Regions from separate parts of the Cedecea sp. B1(4) genome, predicted to be linked through region 1. Evidence: predicted binding sites of a transcription regulator. Region 1 holds the regulator's gene; each other region holds the start of a gene.
The links. The regulator PurR, encoded in region 1, represses purine synthesis genes. The targets are predictions, from matches to a motif close to CANGCAAACGTTTGCNTG.

Region 1 (3,209 bases):
GCACCTGTCCATTGCGGTAGACAATATCGTTAAACCTGAGCGTACTCGTCAGCTGGTGCTGGATTTTTATCGTCATTTCCCGGATATCGAGTTAAGGGTTTCCCAGGAAGTGTTCAACGGCGTGTGGGATGCGCTTGCCGACGGGCGAGTTGAGGCGGCGATTGGCGCCACGCAGGCTATCCCGGTCGGGGGGCGTTACGCATTTCGGGACATGGGGGCGCTAAGCTGGCGCTGTGTGGTTTCCGCTGACCATCCGCTTGCGCAACGGGAAGGTATCATTCTGGATGATGACATTCGTCCCTGGCCATCCCTTGTGCTAGAAGACACATCCCGTTCGTTACCCAAGCGCATTACCTGGCTGCTGGACAACCAGCGCCGCGTGGTGGTGCCGGACTGGGCGTCGGGGGCGGATTGCCTGACGGCGGGATTATGCATTGGTATGGTGCCGACACACATTGCCCAGTCGTGGCTCGTCAGGGGCGACTGGAAAGAGTTGATGCTGGAGAATCCATTCCCGGACGCGGCCTGCTGCTTAACCTGGCGGCAGGATGATGCTTCGCCCGCTTTGAGCTGGCTGCTGGACTATTTGGGTGACAGTGAGACGATGAATCAGGAGTGGCTGCAGGAGCCGGGTAACATATTCCCGGCCCCCGAAGAGGCTTAGCGGCGGTAATCGCGGAACGGGCCGTCGGCCACCGAGCGGCGTTCAATCAGACGAGGATGGACTTCAATCGTCTGCGACTCTTCGCGCTTATTAATGATGCGGTCGAGCAGCATGTTAAACGCCGTTTCGCCCAGGCGCTCTTTCGGCTGGTGGATTGTGGTCAGCGCCGGAGAGAAATAGCGGGCGTTGCGCACGTTGTCATAGCCAATGATAGAAATGTCCTGCGGCACGCGCAGCCCCATTTCGTCTGCGGCGCAAATTGCACCCATCGCCATAATATCGCCGCCGCAGAAAACGGCGGTAGGGCGATGCGGCTGGTTAAGCAGTTGCTGCATGGCGCGATAACCAGACTCTGGTTCGAAATCACCCTGAACCACCCAGTTATCCGGCACTTTGATATTGGCTTCTTCAAGCGCCTTCAGGAACCCTGCATGGCGGCCGCCGCCGGTATTTCGCTCCAGCTGACCCGGAATAGCACCGATATCGCGATGGCCACGTTCAATCAGGTAGCGGCCCGCAAGGTAGCCGCCGTGGAATGCGTTATCGACCACGGAATCGGTAAAGTCCGCACGAGCTTCGCCCCAGTCCATCACCACCATCGGAATATGGCGGTACTCTTCCAGGGTTGAAAGCAGCGTCTCAGGGTATTCGGAACACATGACCAGCAGCCCGTCCACGCGTTTTTGCGCCATCATGGACAGGTAAGCGCGCTGCTTTTCAAAGTTGTTGTGCGCGTTGCCCAGAATCAGGGTGTAGCCCTTGGCGAAACAGCTGTTCTCAACGGATTCAATAATTTCCGCAAAATAAGGGGCTTCGCTTGAGGTGGCAAGCAGGCCGATAGATTTGGTGTGGTTGACCTTCAGGCTGCGAGCCACGGCGCTTGGCGAATAGTGCAGCTCTTTGATGGCTGCCCAGACGGCGTTGCGTGTCTCTTCCGCCACAAAACGGGTCTTGTTAATGACATGTGACACAGTGGTAGTGGAAACGTTTGCGCGCTTCGCTACGTCCTTAATCGTTGCCATTAGATGTCACTCCAGACCATATCGTAAACTCCTGATAACTCATGTGTTAAACGTTTGCCTTCGCTAACTCCTGGGGCAACACGTTGGTTGCAGGCCTGTCGGGGATGCGACATACAGCGGGAGGAGGGCGTTGCCGGGCGATACGCGGTAAATTAGCGAAGGATTTTGGCTTATCCCGGGGCAAAGTGGAAGAGGGAAAACCGATATCTGTGCAAATCCAGCAGGATTTTTATCGCTAATTGTGGGAAAATCACCCCACATACACTTTGTAGGGAAATAAAAGGAGCTTACGATGAGTACCGATCTGAAGTTTTCCGTGGTGACTACGGTTATCGTACTGAGTCTGATTGTTGCCGGGGCGCTAACCGCCGTCCTGCACTGATTTACAAAGGGCCGCTTTCGCGGCCCTTCTCGTATATAGAAGAAAAGCGTTGCTTCCCTCCTTCGTGACTAACCGTTAAAAATCAGCCTGCCAGGTTTTGCGCAACAAATTCCCAGTTGACCAGCGCCCAGAAGTGGTCGAGATAAACCGGGCGCGCATTGCGGTAATCAATGTAGTAGGCATGCTCCCATACGTCCACGGTCAGCAGCGGTTTTGCTCCGGTTGTTAACGGGGTGCCTGCGTTAGAGGTCGAGACGATTGCCAGGCTGCCGTCGCTCTTTTTCACCAGCCATGTCCAGCCGGAGCCAAAGTTTTTGATGGCCGCTTCGGTGAACTGCTTTTTAAAGGCTTCCACGCTGCCAAAAGCGTGGTTGATGGCTGCCAGCACGTCACCGGTCGGCTCCCCGCCGGCATTCGGCGCCAGGCAGTGCCAGTAGAACGTATGGTTCCAGACCTGGGCTGCGTTATTGAAGATCCCGCCGTCAGATTCTGTCACGATCTCTTCCAGCGTTTTACCTTCAAACGGGCTGCCTTTGATCAGATTATTCAGGTTAGTGACGTAGGTCTGGTGGTGTTTGCCGTAATGGTACTCGAGGGTTTCGGCTGAGATATGCGGTGCCAGCGCATCTTTGGCATAGGGCAGGGCGGGTAGTTCGAACGACATGGCTTCACTCCTTGTTATTTTGCTTCACAATATAACTACATTTTGTGTGGTCATAAGGTTAGCAAATTACGAGAGTGCAAAAAAGCGCAATGAAACAACAAAATAAAACAGCCCGTTGCCGGGCTGTTTTATTTTAATCAGTCTGATTAGCCCGAAAGGGCGCGATAAGATTAACGAATAGTTTTTGGCGTCATGACCCGGCGGGCGCCGACGTAATGGCGCTGCCAGTAATCTTCGCTTAGGGAGGTGATCTGAATATCGCGGCCGCTGCGCGGGGACTGAATAAACTTCCCGTTGCCAACGTAGACGCCAACGTGATCGGCGGTGCCACGGCCCTGGGTACGGAAGAACACCAGGTCACCGCTTTCCAGTTCGCCGCGGTCAACGGAGGAGGCATCGCGCAGGTGATACATTTCATTGGCGGTGCGTGGAATACGGATATTCACCAGATCTTTATAAGCGTAATAAATCAGCCCG
Region 2 (3,209 bases), 380 kb from region 1:
AATGGCATCCCCAAGCTGCATAGTGCGGCCAGCTAACGTGAGCCCCTGCTGAGCAAGCAGGCAAAGTGCGGCATTGTCGCCGGTTTCCACCACCAGCAGGTTCACCTGCTGCATATTCTCGCTTAGCCACACGCAGGCCCCTTCCCCTACTTCTGGCTGCCAGCCGTCGCCGTGGGAGACAAAATGCCAGCTTTTCGGCATCTGCGGCTTGAGGAAGCGAATCGCTACCAGGGCATTGAGCACCAGCTCGGCGCGCTGCTCTTTCCCTAACGGTAAATCACGGCATTTTTCTTCAAAGGAGAAATAAAGTGCCGCATCATCAACACAAAAACCTGAATTTTCAAAGGCATCCGGGGTTAGCATTTTACGAGGAAAGCGCGAACGGAAAAGCATACCATTGGCCAAATCGAGCATCATTCGATCGTGCTCTTCATCGAAATACCAACGCCAGTTATCGTCCGGTTTTATTCGCATAATGCTTACCCTTCATTTATCCCGCTGCTGAATTGCCACTCAATTTCTTACCATATTAATAAAAGACCAATATGTTTAAATAAGCAACAGTAGCGGAATATAAAACAACCAGGACCGAAAATAAAGCCCTGGTTGTCTGTAAAAGGTAAATGATCAGAGATGGGTAACGATTTCTTTAATCAGCGGTGGGCCTTTAAAAATGAAGCCTGAGTATATTTGAACCAACGAAGCGCCAGCCGCCATCTTCTCGCGAGCGGCAACCACGGAATCAATCCCTCCTACGCCAATAATCGGCAAGCGGCCATTTAATTCCTGAGACAGGCGGCGAATAATTTCCGTGCTTTTTAATTGTACAGGACGCCCGCTTAAGCCCCCGGTTTCATCGCAGTGTTTCATGCCCTGAACAAGGCTGCGATCTAAAGTGGTATTGGTTGCAATGACCCCGTCAATATTATGGCGAACTAAACTGTCCGCCACCTGGATCAATTCTTCCTCAGAAAGATCCGGCGCGATCTTCACCGCCACAGGAACATATTTATGGTGGATCTCTTGCAGCGCTTGTTGCTTATTTTTAATGGCACTTAAAAGATCGTCTAACGCTTCACCATATTGCAAAGTACGCAGCCCTGGCGTATTCGGTGATGAGATATTGATCGCAATATAGCCAGCATATGGATAAATTTTATCCATGCAGATCAGATAATCGTCTTTCCCCTGTTCAACGGGGGTATCTTTGTTCTTGCCGATATTAATACCGAGCACGCCGTCGAAATGCGCTTTTTTTACGTTTTCGACCAGGTTATCCACCCCAAGATTATTAAACCCCATTCGGTTAATCAGCCCTTCAGCTTCCACCAGACGGAAGATACGCGGCTTGTCGTTCCCCGGCTGCGGACGCGGCGTCACGGTGCCAATCTCAATGGAGCCAAAGCCCATCGCCCCGAAGGCATCAATGCATTCCCCGTTTTTATCCAGACCCGCGGCTAAGCCAAGCGGATTCTTGAACGTTAACCCCATGCAGGCCACAGGTTTTGACGGCACGTTCTGACGCACCAGCCACTCAAGCGGCGTTCCGGTGACAAAACGTAATTGCTGAAAAGTTAACTCATGAGCGCGCTCTGGATCGAGCTGAAAAAGGGCTTTACGGACGAAGGGGTAGTACATGAACTCTCCTGGATTCCCGGTGTGCAGACCGGGGCGTTATTATTCACGATCCGGGGGATGATTGGAATTGACCTGTCGCAAAAAAGCCTGAATAGAGGCAAACGTTTTCTTTCCCGGCGCGCAATATGCGCTTTTTCGCAAATCTATCCCGGAAAAATCACTTAGCCACGGAAATCATCTCTGCGAGTATCACGCTAATTGTTATCAATGTTAGATAAAAACAAACAATTAGTTATAAGGAGTCGTGATGCGTGTGATTACCCTGGCCGGAAGCCCTCGCTACCCGTCCCGCTCCAGCTCGCTGCTGGAGTATGCGCGGGAGAAGCTGAGCGCCCTTGATGTTGAAGTTTATCACTGGCACTTACAGAACTTCGCGCCTGAAGACTTGCTCTATGCAAGGTTCGACAGCCCGGCGCTGCTAGCCCTCACCGAACAACTCAGCACTGCCGACGGCCTGATTATCGCCACGCCGATTTACAAAGCCTCGTTTTCAGGCGCGCTAAAAACGCTGCTCGATTTGCTCCCCGAACGCGCCTTAGAGAAGAAGGTTGTTCTGCCTCTCGCCACCGGCGGTACCGTGGCGCATATGCTCGCCGTGGACTATGCCCTTAAACCGGTGCTGAATGCGCTCAAAGCACAGGAGATCCTGCACGGCGTTTTCGCCGACGACGGCCAGATAGCCGATTACCAGCACAAACCTCACTTCACGCCTAACCTACAAAAACGTCTGGACGAAGCGCTGGAAACCTTCTGGCAGGCGCTCCACCGCCGTGACTTTGCGGTACCTTCACCGTTTAACGCCCGAGGGGTGAGCCATGTTTAATTTGCTTAAACGCCGCTCTCCGTGGCTCGCTTTTGCCGGCCTGCTCGCTTTTTCAACCTATAGCAACGCCTCGGACAGCGGCCCGGAACAGCTGCGCATTGGTTACCAAAAAGGCTCTGTCAGTATGGTGTTAGCCAAAAGCCACCAGCTCCTGGAGAAGCAATACCCGAACACCAAAGTCTCGTGGGTTGAGTTTCCCGCCGGGCCACAGATGCTGGAAGCACTGAACGTCGGCAGCATCGATTTGGGCAGCACGGGCGATATCCCGCCTATTTTCGCGCAGGCAGCCGGGGCGGATCTGCTGTATGTAGGTGCCGAGCCGCCCAAACCGAAAGCAGAGGTGATTCTGGTCCCCGAAAATAGCCCCCTGAAAACCGTGGCGGACTTAAAAGGCCATAAGATTGCCTTCCAGAAAGGCTCCAGCTCACACAACCTGGTGTTGCGCGCGTTGCAACAAGCCGGACTGAAGTTTTCCGATATTCAGCCCGCTTACCTGACCCCCGCCGATGCCCGCGCGGCCTTTCAGCAGGGGAACGTCGATGCCTGGGCTATCTGGGATCCGTACTATTCGGCGGCACTGTTAAACGGCGGCGTTCGCGTCTTAACGGACGGCAGCGAGCTGAATCAAACCGGGTCGTTCTATTTAGCTTCCCGCCCTTATGCAGAAGCGAACGGCCCGTTTCTTCAACAGGTACTGAAAACCTTTAGCGACGCCGACGCGCTCACCCGCACGCAGCGGGCAGCAAGC
Region 3 (3,209 bases), on a different contig from region 1:
GCTTCGTTCTGACGCGCCAGCGCTTTAGAGTCGTCGTTACGCAAAGATTCGAGATACTGCAGGTATTTGTGGTCAACGTCTTTCGTCACGTAGATGCCGTTAAAGACGGAGCATTCGAACTGGGTGATGTCCGGGTTTTCCACGCGTACCGCTTCGATCAGATCGTCCAGATCCTGGAAAATCAGGCCGTCAGCGCCGATGATCTGGCGAATTTCATCCACTTCGCGGCCGTGAGCAATCAGCTCATTGGCGCTTGGCATGTCGATGCCGTACACGTTAGGGAAGCGAATTTCCGGTGCAGCGGATGCCAGGTAAACTTTTTTGGCTCCAGCTTCACGCGCCATCTCGATAATCTGCTCAGAGGTGGTGCCGCGCACGATGGAGTCATCTATCAGCAGCACGTTCTTATCGCGGAATTCAGCGCGGTTGGCGTTCAGCTTGCGGCGCACGGATTTACGGCGCAGCTGCTGACCAGGCATGATGAACGTGCGGCCCACGTAGCGGTTTTTCACAAACCCTTGGCGGTACGGTTTCTCAAGAATGCGGGCGATTTCCAGTGCGATATCGCAAGAGGTTTCTGGAATCGGAATGACCACGTCGATATCCAGGTCTTCCCATTCGCGGGCAATTTTCTCGCCAAGTTTTTTACCCATCTCAACGCGCGCGCTGTAAACGGAGATCTTGTCGATGAAGGAGTCCGGGCGAGCAAAATAGACGTACTCGAACAGGCAAGGATTGCTGACCGGGTTGTCGGCGCACTGGCGGGTGAACAGCTGGCCTTTCTCGGTAATGTAAACTGCTTCGCCCGGCGCGATATCACGCAGGAATTCAAAGCCCAGAGTGTCCAGCGCCACGCTCTCGGAGGCCACCATGTATTCGGTGCGGCCATCGCCCAGATCGCGTTTGCCGATCACCAGCGGGCGGATGCCGTTCGGGTCGCGGAAGGCAACCATGCCGTGGCCGATAATCATCGCCACGCAGGCGTAAGCGCCGCGAATCTGGCGGTTAGTGGCGGCGATAGCGGCAAAAATGTTGTCTGCTTCCAGCGGATAATGGCGGAAGCTATCCAGCTCGCTGGCGAAGATATTGAGCAGGATTTCAGAATCAGAGGTGGTGTTAATGTGGCGGCGCTTTTCTTCAAACAGCTTTTTGCGCAGCTCGTGGGCATTGGTCAGATTACCGTTATGCGCCAGCGTAATCCCGTAAGGCGAGTTGACGTAGAAAGGCTGAGCTTCAGAAGCGCTGGAACTGCCGGCGGTGGGGTAACGCACGTGGCCAATACCCATATTCCCCTGCAGACGCTGCATGTGACGGGCTTCAAACACATCGCTCACCAGGCCATTCGCTTTACGCAGACGGAAGCAATTTAACGCGTCGATGGTGACGATGCCTGCGGCATCCTGGCCACGGTGCTGAAGCACCGTTAACGCATCATAAATCGACTGGTTTACCGGCATGAAACCGGCGATACCGACAATACCGCACATGTTGTCTTTTCCTCATTAAGCCACACCCCCCGCTACGATTAGCGGGGCAAGAAACTTGACGAGCTTTGCAGATAGTCAAAGAACCATCTGATGATGAAACTGAATTGCGGGATAAGCTGCGACTTTTGCCAGTCATCGCTTTTTGAAAAACCGGTAAAGGTATCCAGGAAGAACAGAATGGCGGAGACGATCAGTACGCCACGCAAGGCGCCAAAGCAGATCCCCAACACCCTGTCTGTACCCGACAGGCCGGTTTTTTGCACCAGCGCGCTAATCACATAATTGACTATCGCACCGACAATCAGCGTCGCGATAAACAGCACCGCGATAGCTATCCCATTACGTACCAGTTCGTCTTCAAAGCCAGTGAACCAGACTGACAGATAAGTGTAGTAATGACTGGCGACAAAGAAAGCACATCCCCAGGTCACAAGCGATAACGCTTCCTTCACAAACCCACGTATTACGCTTACCAGACAAGAAAAACCGATAACCGCAATGATGGCGTAATCTATCCAGATCATGAAAAAATCTCGTGATAAATTGCCCTGACGTCCAGTTCGGGGCGAATTCTAACAGAAAAAGAAAACGTTTGCGTAGGGATTTCCTTCCCCCGCGTAAATAAATAATGGCGTTGAAAAAAGCATCAACGCCATTAAAAAAGTGCCTGTTTTGCCTTCATTCCGTTGGGGGGAAGCGACGATGTACCGTCGTTTTTCCCCTCACCCTCTCCCCAAGGGGTCAAGGGAATAGTATGGTGCGATATTTTCCTCTCTCCCTTCCAGGGAAGGGAGAGGGCTATTAGCGAGGCGAGTAATTCATCACCACGCCGTTCAGACCAGAAAGGGAATTCAGTTCGCCCAACGAAGACTTCAGCTTATCTTTCGAGGCATCCGGCCCGACCAGAATACGGGTAATTTTCCCCTGCACAGGCGTGGTCGGCGAGGTGTAAACCTTGAACCCGGCCCCGCGCAGTTTACCAACAATCTCATTCACTTTGTCCGCATTTTTCAATGCGCCAAGCTGCACCACATAGGCTTGCCCGGTCGGGGCTTTGTCGGCAGTTTTTTCCGCCTTCGACGGCTGTTCGGAGGCCATCGCAAGCTGCTGGCCAGTGTTATCATCAGCGGCAGATTTAGGCTGTGGTTTTTCCACTGGCTTAGGCTTTGGTTTTTCCTGCACGGGCTGCGGCTTAGGCTGTTCGCGCGCGACAGGCACTTCGTCAACGCCCGCAGAGCCTTCATTCGGGATAGCCCCGCTGTTCAGCCCCGGCGGTACGGAAGCGCCCGCCCTTACCTCTTCCGCCGCGCCTTCCGGCGGCTGCGCTGGCAAAGCCTGAGTAGCCGCCGGCAGCATATCAGGCTCGTCGCTGTCTCCAGGTTTTGGCACCAAAGGAATGGCCGCGAACTCATCCTGATAATGTTTTTTCTGCCCGTCCAGCAGACCCGGCAGCACAATAACGCCCAGTGCGACCAGAATAATGGTTCCGACTAATCGGTTTTGAAACTTACTCGCCACCTGCTCTCCCCGCGTCCAGTACTTCCATTACATGGGCCACCGTGTGGAACGAACCACACACCAGCACGGTATCTTCGGCCGTCGCATCCGCCATGGCTGCATGCCATGCGTCCGCCACGGTTGCAAATGCTTTGCCGTGACCAAGATGGGCCATAAGCTGCTCTGCGCTTGCGCCTCGTGGCCCTTCCAGCGGAGCACAATACC
Region 4 (3,209 bases), on a different contig from region 1:
GAGACGATACGTACCCCGGAAGCGGCAATGGTGCCGAACATCACAATCGTTGCGCCGCCGAGAACAGGTTCAGGGATATGCTGCACAAAGCCGCTTACTGCCGGGAATAGACCCAGCACGATCAGCATCAGGGCGACAACAAAGCCCACATAGCGGCTGGCTACGCCGGTCAATTGAATAACTCCGTTGTTCTGGCCAAAGCAGGAGTTAGGGAAAGTATTGAACACGGCAGAAACGCAGGAATTCAGACCATTGGCCAGTACACCGCCCTTCAGGCGCTTCATGTACAGCGGGCCGGAAACGGGCTGTTCGGAGACGTCGGAGGTGGCGGTGATGTCGCCGATGGTTTCCAGCGAAGTCACCATAAACACCAGCATTAGCGGGATCAGCAGGCTCCAGTCGATGCCAAGCCCGTAATACAGCGGCGTAGGAACCATGATGAGGTCGGTGTTCGCGGCCTGGGTCGTGGCTGGCAGCATGTCCAGAGCCCAGGCGAGCAGATAACCCACGGCCATCGCGATGACCAGGGACGCTACGCGCAGGTACGGATTGCGCTGGCGGTTCAGCAGGATAATAACCAGTAGAACTGCGCCTGCCAGCAGCAGATTTTTCGGTGTGCCGAAAGTGTGATCGGCCATGGCGCCATAGCCACCGCCGATAGAGGTCAGCCCAACCTGAATCAGGGACAGACCGATAATCATGACCACCACGCCGGAAACCAGAGGAGTGATGATACGACGAGCAAGATGCAGCACGCGTGAAATCAGCATTTCCGTGCAGCTGGCAAGCATCAGTGTGCCAAAGAGTGCCGCCATCATCGTCGGCACGTCTGCACCGCCATTTTTCAGCGCCATGCCGCCCATAATCAGCGGAGAGACAAAGTTAAAGCTGGTGCCCTGAATCGACAGCAAACCTGAACCTACTGGCCCCCAGGCTTTGATTTGAATAATCGAAGCCACGCCAGAGGCAAACAAAGACATGCTGATAATGTGCTGTGTATCCGATGCCGGTAACCCCAACGCCTGGCAAATTAACAATGCCGGTGTAATCACCGCCACAAACATCGCCAGCAGGTGTTGGCAGGCGGCAAAAAGGGTTTGTGGCAGCGGCGGGCGGTCTTCAAGGCGATAAATTAGTTCGCTCGAGCGAGTCTGCGCAACCGGTTGCGCATTATCTGACTCTACGGCATTCACGGACATCAGTGACGATCTCATGGCTGGAAAAGCGCTGATTTTAACGGACTGGACGGTAAAAGCAAACGATTGCTAGCCTGGTGGGATAAGAGCGAAATGTCATAAATTGAGCATTATTTATAACGAAGGCGCATTTTTTGGTTAAAATGCGCCGGCTGATTTCATCCATGAAGGAAATAACAGCGAAGGATAATTAAGCGCGAATGACGGATGCGCAATAAAAGGAGCCCTGCAATGTTTCATCTTGATACCCTTTCTACCCTGGTGGCCGCCACGTTAGTGCTGCTTCTGGGGCGTAAAATGGTCCACTCGGTCCCTTTCCTCAAAAAATACACTATTCCTGAACCCGTGGCCGGTGGGCTGCTGGTGGCGATAGCCCTGCTTGTCCTGAAAAAGAGCATGGGCTGGGAAATTGAGTTTGATATGAGCCTCAAAGATCCTTTGATGCTCGCTTTCTTCGCCACAATCGGCCTGAATGCGAATATCGCCAGTTTGCGCAAAGGCGGGAAAGTAGTGGGGATTTTCCTGTTTATCGTCGTTGGGCTACTGGTCATGCAGAACGCCATTGGCATCGGTATGGCCAGCATGTTGGGGCTCGATCCGCTGATGGGGCTGCTGGCAGGTTCGATAACGTTGTCAGGCGGGCACGGTACCGGTGCAGCCTGGGGCAAACTCTTTACCGAACGCTATGGTTTCCAGAATGCGACGGAAGTCGCTATGGCCTGTGCGACTTTTGGCCTGGTGCTGGGTGGTTTAATTGGTGGCCCGGTTGCTCGCTACCTGGTTAAACATTCGTCTACGCCGAATGGTGCTCCTGAAGACAACGAGATCCCTGGCGCGTTTGAAAAGCCAGATGTCGGGCGGGTCATTACCTCTTTGGTGATGATTGAAACCATCGCCCTGATTGCTATCTGCCTGACGGTAGGGCGTGTCGTTGCTGGGTTATTGCAGGGCACACCTTTTGAGCTGCCGACGTTTGTCTGCGTGCTGTTTATTGGCGTGATTCTCAGTAATTTGCTCGCGGCTGTGGGTTTCTATCGTGTCTTCGAACGGGCGGTTTCCGTACTGGGCAACGTCAGCCTTTCGTTGTTCCTTGCGATGGCGTTAATGAGCCTTAAACTTTGGGAACTGGCCTCTCTGGCGTTACCGATGCTGGCTATTCTGGCCGTACAAACGTTGTTTATGGCGCTGTACGCTATTTTTATTACCTGGCGTTTGATGGGCAAAAACTACGATGCGGCGGTGCTGGCCGCCGGTCACTGTGGTTTTGGCATGGGTGCCACACCGACGGCGATTGCTAATATGCAGGCGATTACCGAACGATTTGGCCCGTCGCATATGGCATTTTTGGTGGTGCCGATGGTGGGGGCGTTCTTTATCGATATCGTGAATGCGGTGGTGATCAAGCTGTTCCTGATGCTGCCGCTGTTTGCTTAAGCGTTGGAGTAACGCTCGGTTTCCGGCATCCAGCGTTCGATCAGCGCCTTAGCCTGTTCAGGATAGCGTTCGTGGATATGGCGCGCCAGGCGCTGAACCTGCGGGATCATTCCCTGGTCCCGCAGCAGATCGGCCACTTTGAACTCTGCGTTACCCGTCTGGCGAGTTCCTAGCAGCTCGCCAGGTCCGCGGATCTCCAGGTCTTTTTGCGCAATCACAAAACCATCATTACTGTCTCTCAGCACCTGCAGGCGAAGCTGTGCCGTTTTGGATAGCGGGAATTTATACAGCAGCACGCAGTGGGAGGCCACGGCGCCACGGCCAACACGGCCGCGGAGCTGGTGGAGTTGCGCAAGCCCTAAACGCTCAGGGTTTTCGATGATCATCAGGCTGGCGTTGGGGACATCCACGCCGACTTCAATCACCGTGGTGGCGACCAGAAGATGCAGTTCGCCCTGCTTGAAGGCCTGCATTACCGCCTGTTTTTCCTGCGGCTTCATGCGCCCGTGTACCAGACCAACGTTAAGCTCCGGGAGGGCGGTTTTTAGCTCTTCCCAGGTCACTTCAGCAGCCTGGGCT

Region 2: pyrD (quinone-dependent dihydroorotate dehydrogenase) is a predicted target of PurR. The motif match lies at 1,733-1,750, and genes of this name have one in related genera.
Region 3: cvpA (colicin V production protein) is a predicted target of PurR. The motif match lies at 2,069-2,086, and genes of this name have one in related genera.
Region 4: ACR6JA_RS19470 (nucleobase:cation symporter-2 family protein) is a predicted target of PurR. The motif match lies at 1,252-1,269, and genes of this name have one in related genera.

The regions. Positions count from the first base shown of each region.
Region 1 covers NZ_JCAHMZ010000001.1:490,068-493,276, forward strand. Annotated here, with positions in the region: gene punR (DNA-binding transcriptional activator PunR) at 1-664, shown strand, start outside; gene purR (HTH-type transcriptional repressor PurR) at 661-1,686, opposite strand; gene cydH (cytochrome bd-I oxidase subunit CydH) at 1,979-2,068, shown strand; gene sodB (superoxide dismutase [Fe]) at 2,151-2,732, opposite strand; gene ACR6JA_RS02460 (C40 family peptidase) at 2,903-3,209, opposite strand, start outside.
Region 2 covers NZ_JCAHMZ010000001.1:112,400-115,608, reverse strand. Annotated here, with positions in the region: gene zapC (cell division protein ZapC) at 1-474, opposite strand, end outside; gene pyrD (quinone-dependent dihydroorotate dehydrogenase) at 628-1,638, opposite strand; gene ssuE (NADPH-dependent FMN reductase) at 1,886-2,461, shown strand; gene ACR6JA_RS00475 (sulfonate ABC transporter substrate-binding protein) at 2,454-3,209, shown strand, end outside.
Region 3 covers NZ_JCAHMZ010000004.1:343,196-346,404, reverse strand. Annotated here, with positions in the region: gene purF (amidophosphoribosyltransferase) at 1-1,487, opposite strand, end outside; gene cvpA (colicin V production protein) at 1,526-2,011, opposite strand; gene dedD (cell division protein DedD) at 2,289-3,005, opposite strand; gene folC (bifunctional tetrahydrofolate synthase/dihydrofolate synthase) at 2,995-3,209, opposite strand, start outside.
Region 4 covers NZ_JCAHMZ010000009.1:91,597-94,805, reverse strand. Annotated here, with positions in the region: gene ACR6JA_RS19470 (nucleobase:cation symporter-2 family protein) at 1-1,199, opposite strand, end outside; gene gltS (sodium/glutamate symporter) at 1,428-2,630, shown strand; gene recG (ATP-dependent DNA helicase RecG) at 2,627-3,209, opposite strand, start outside.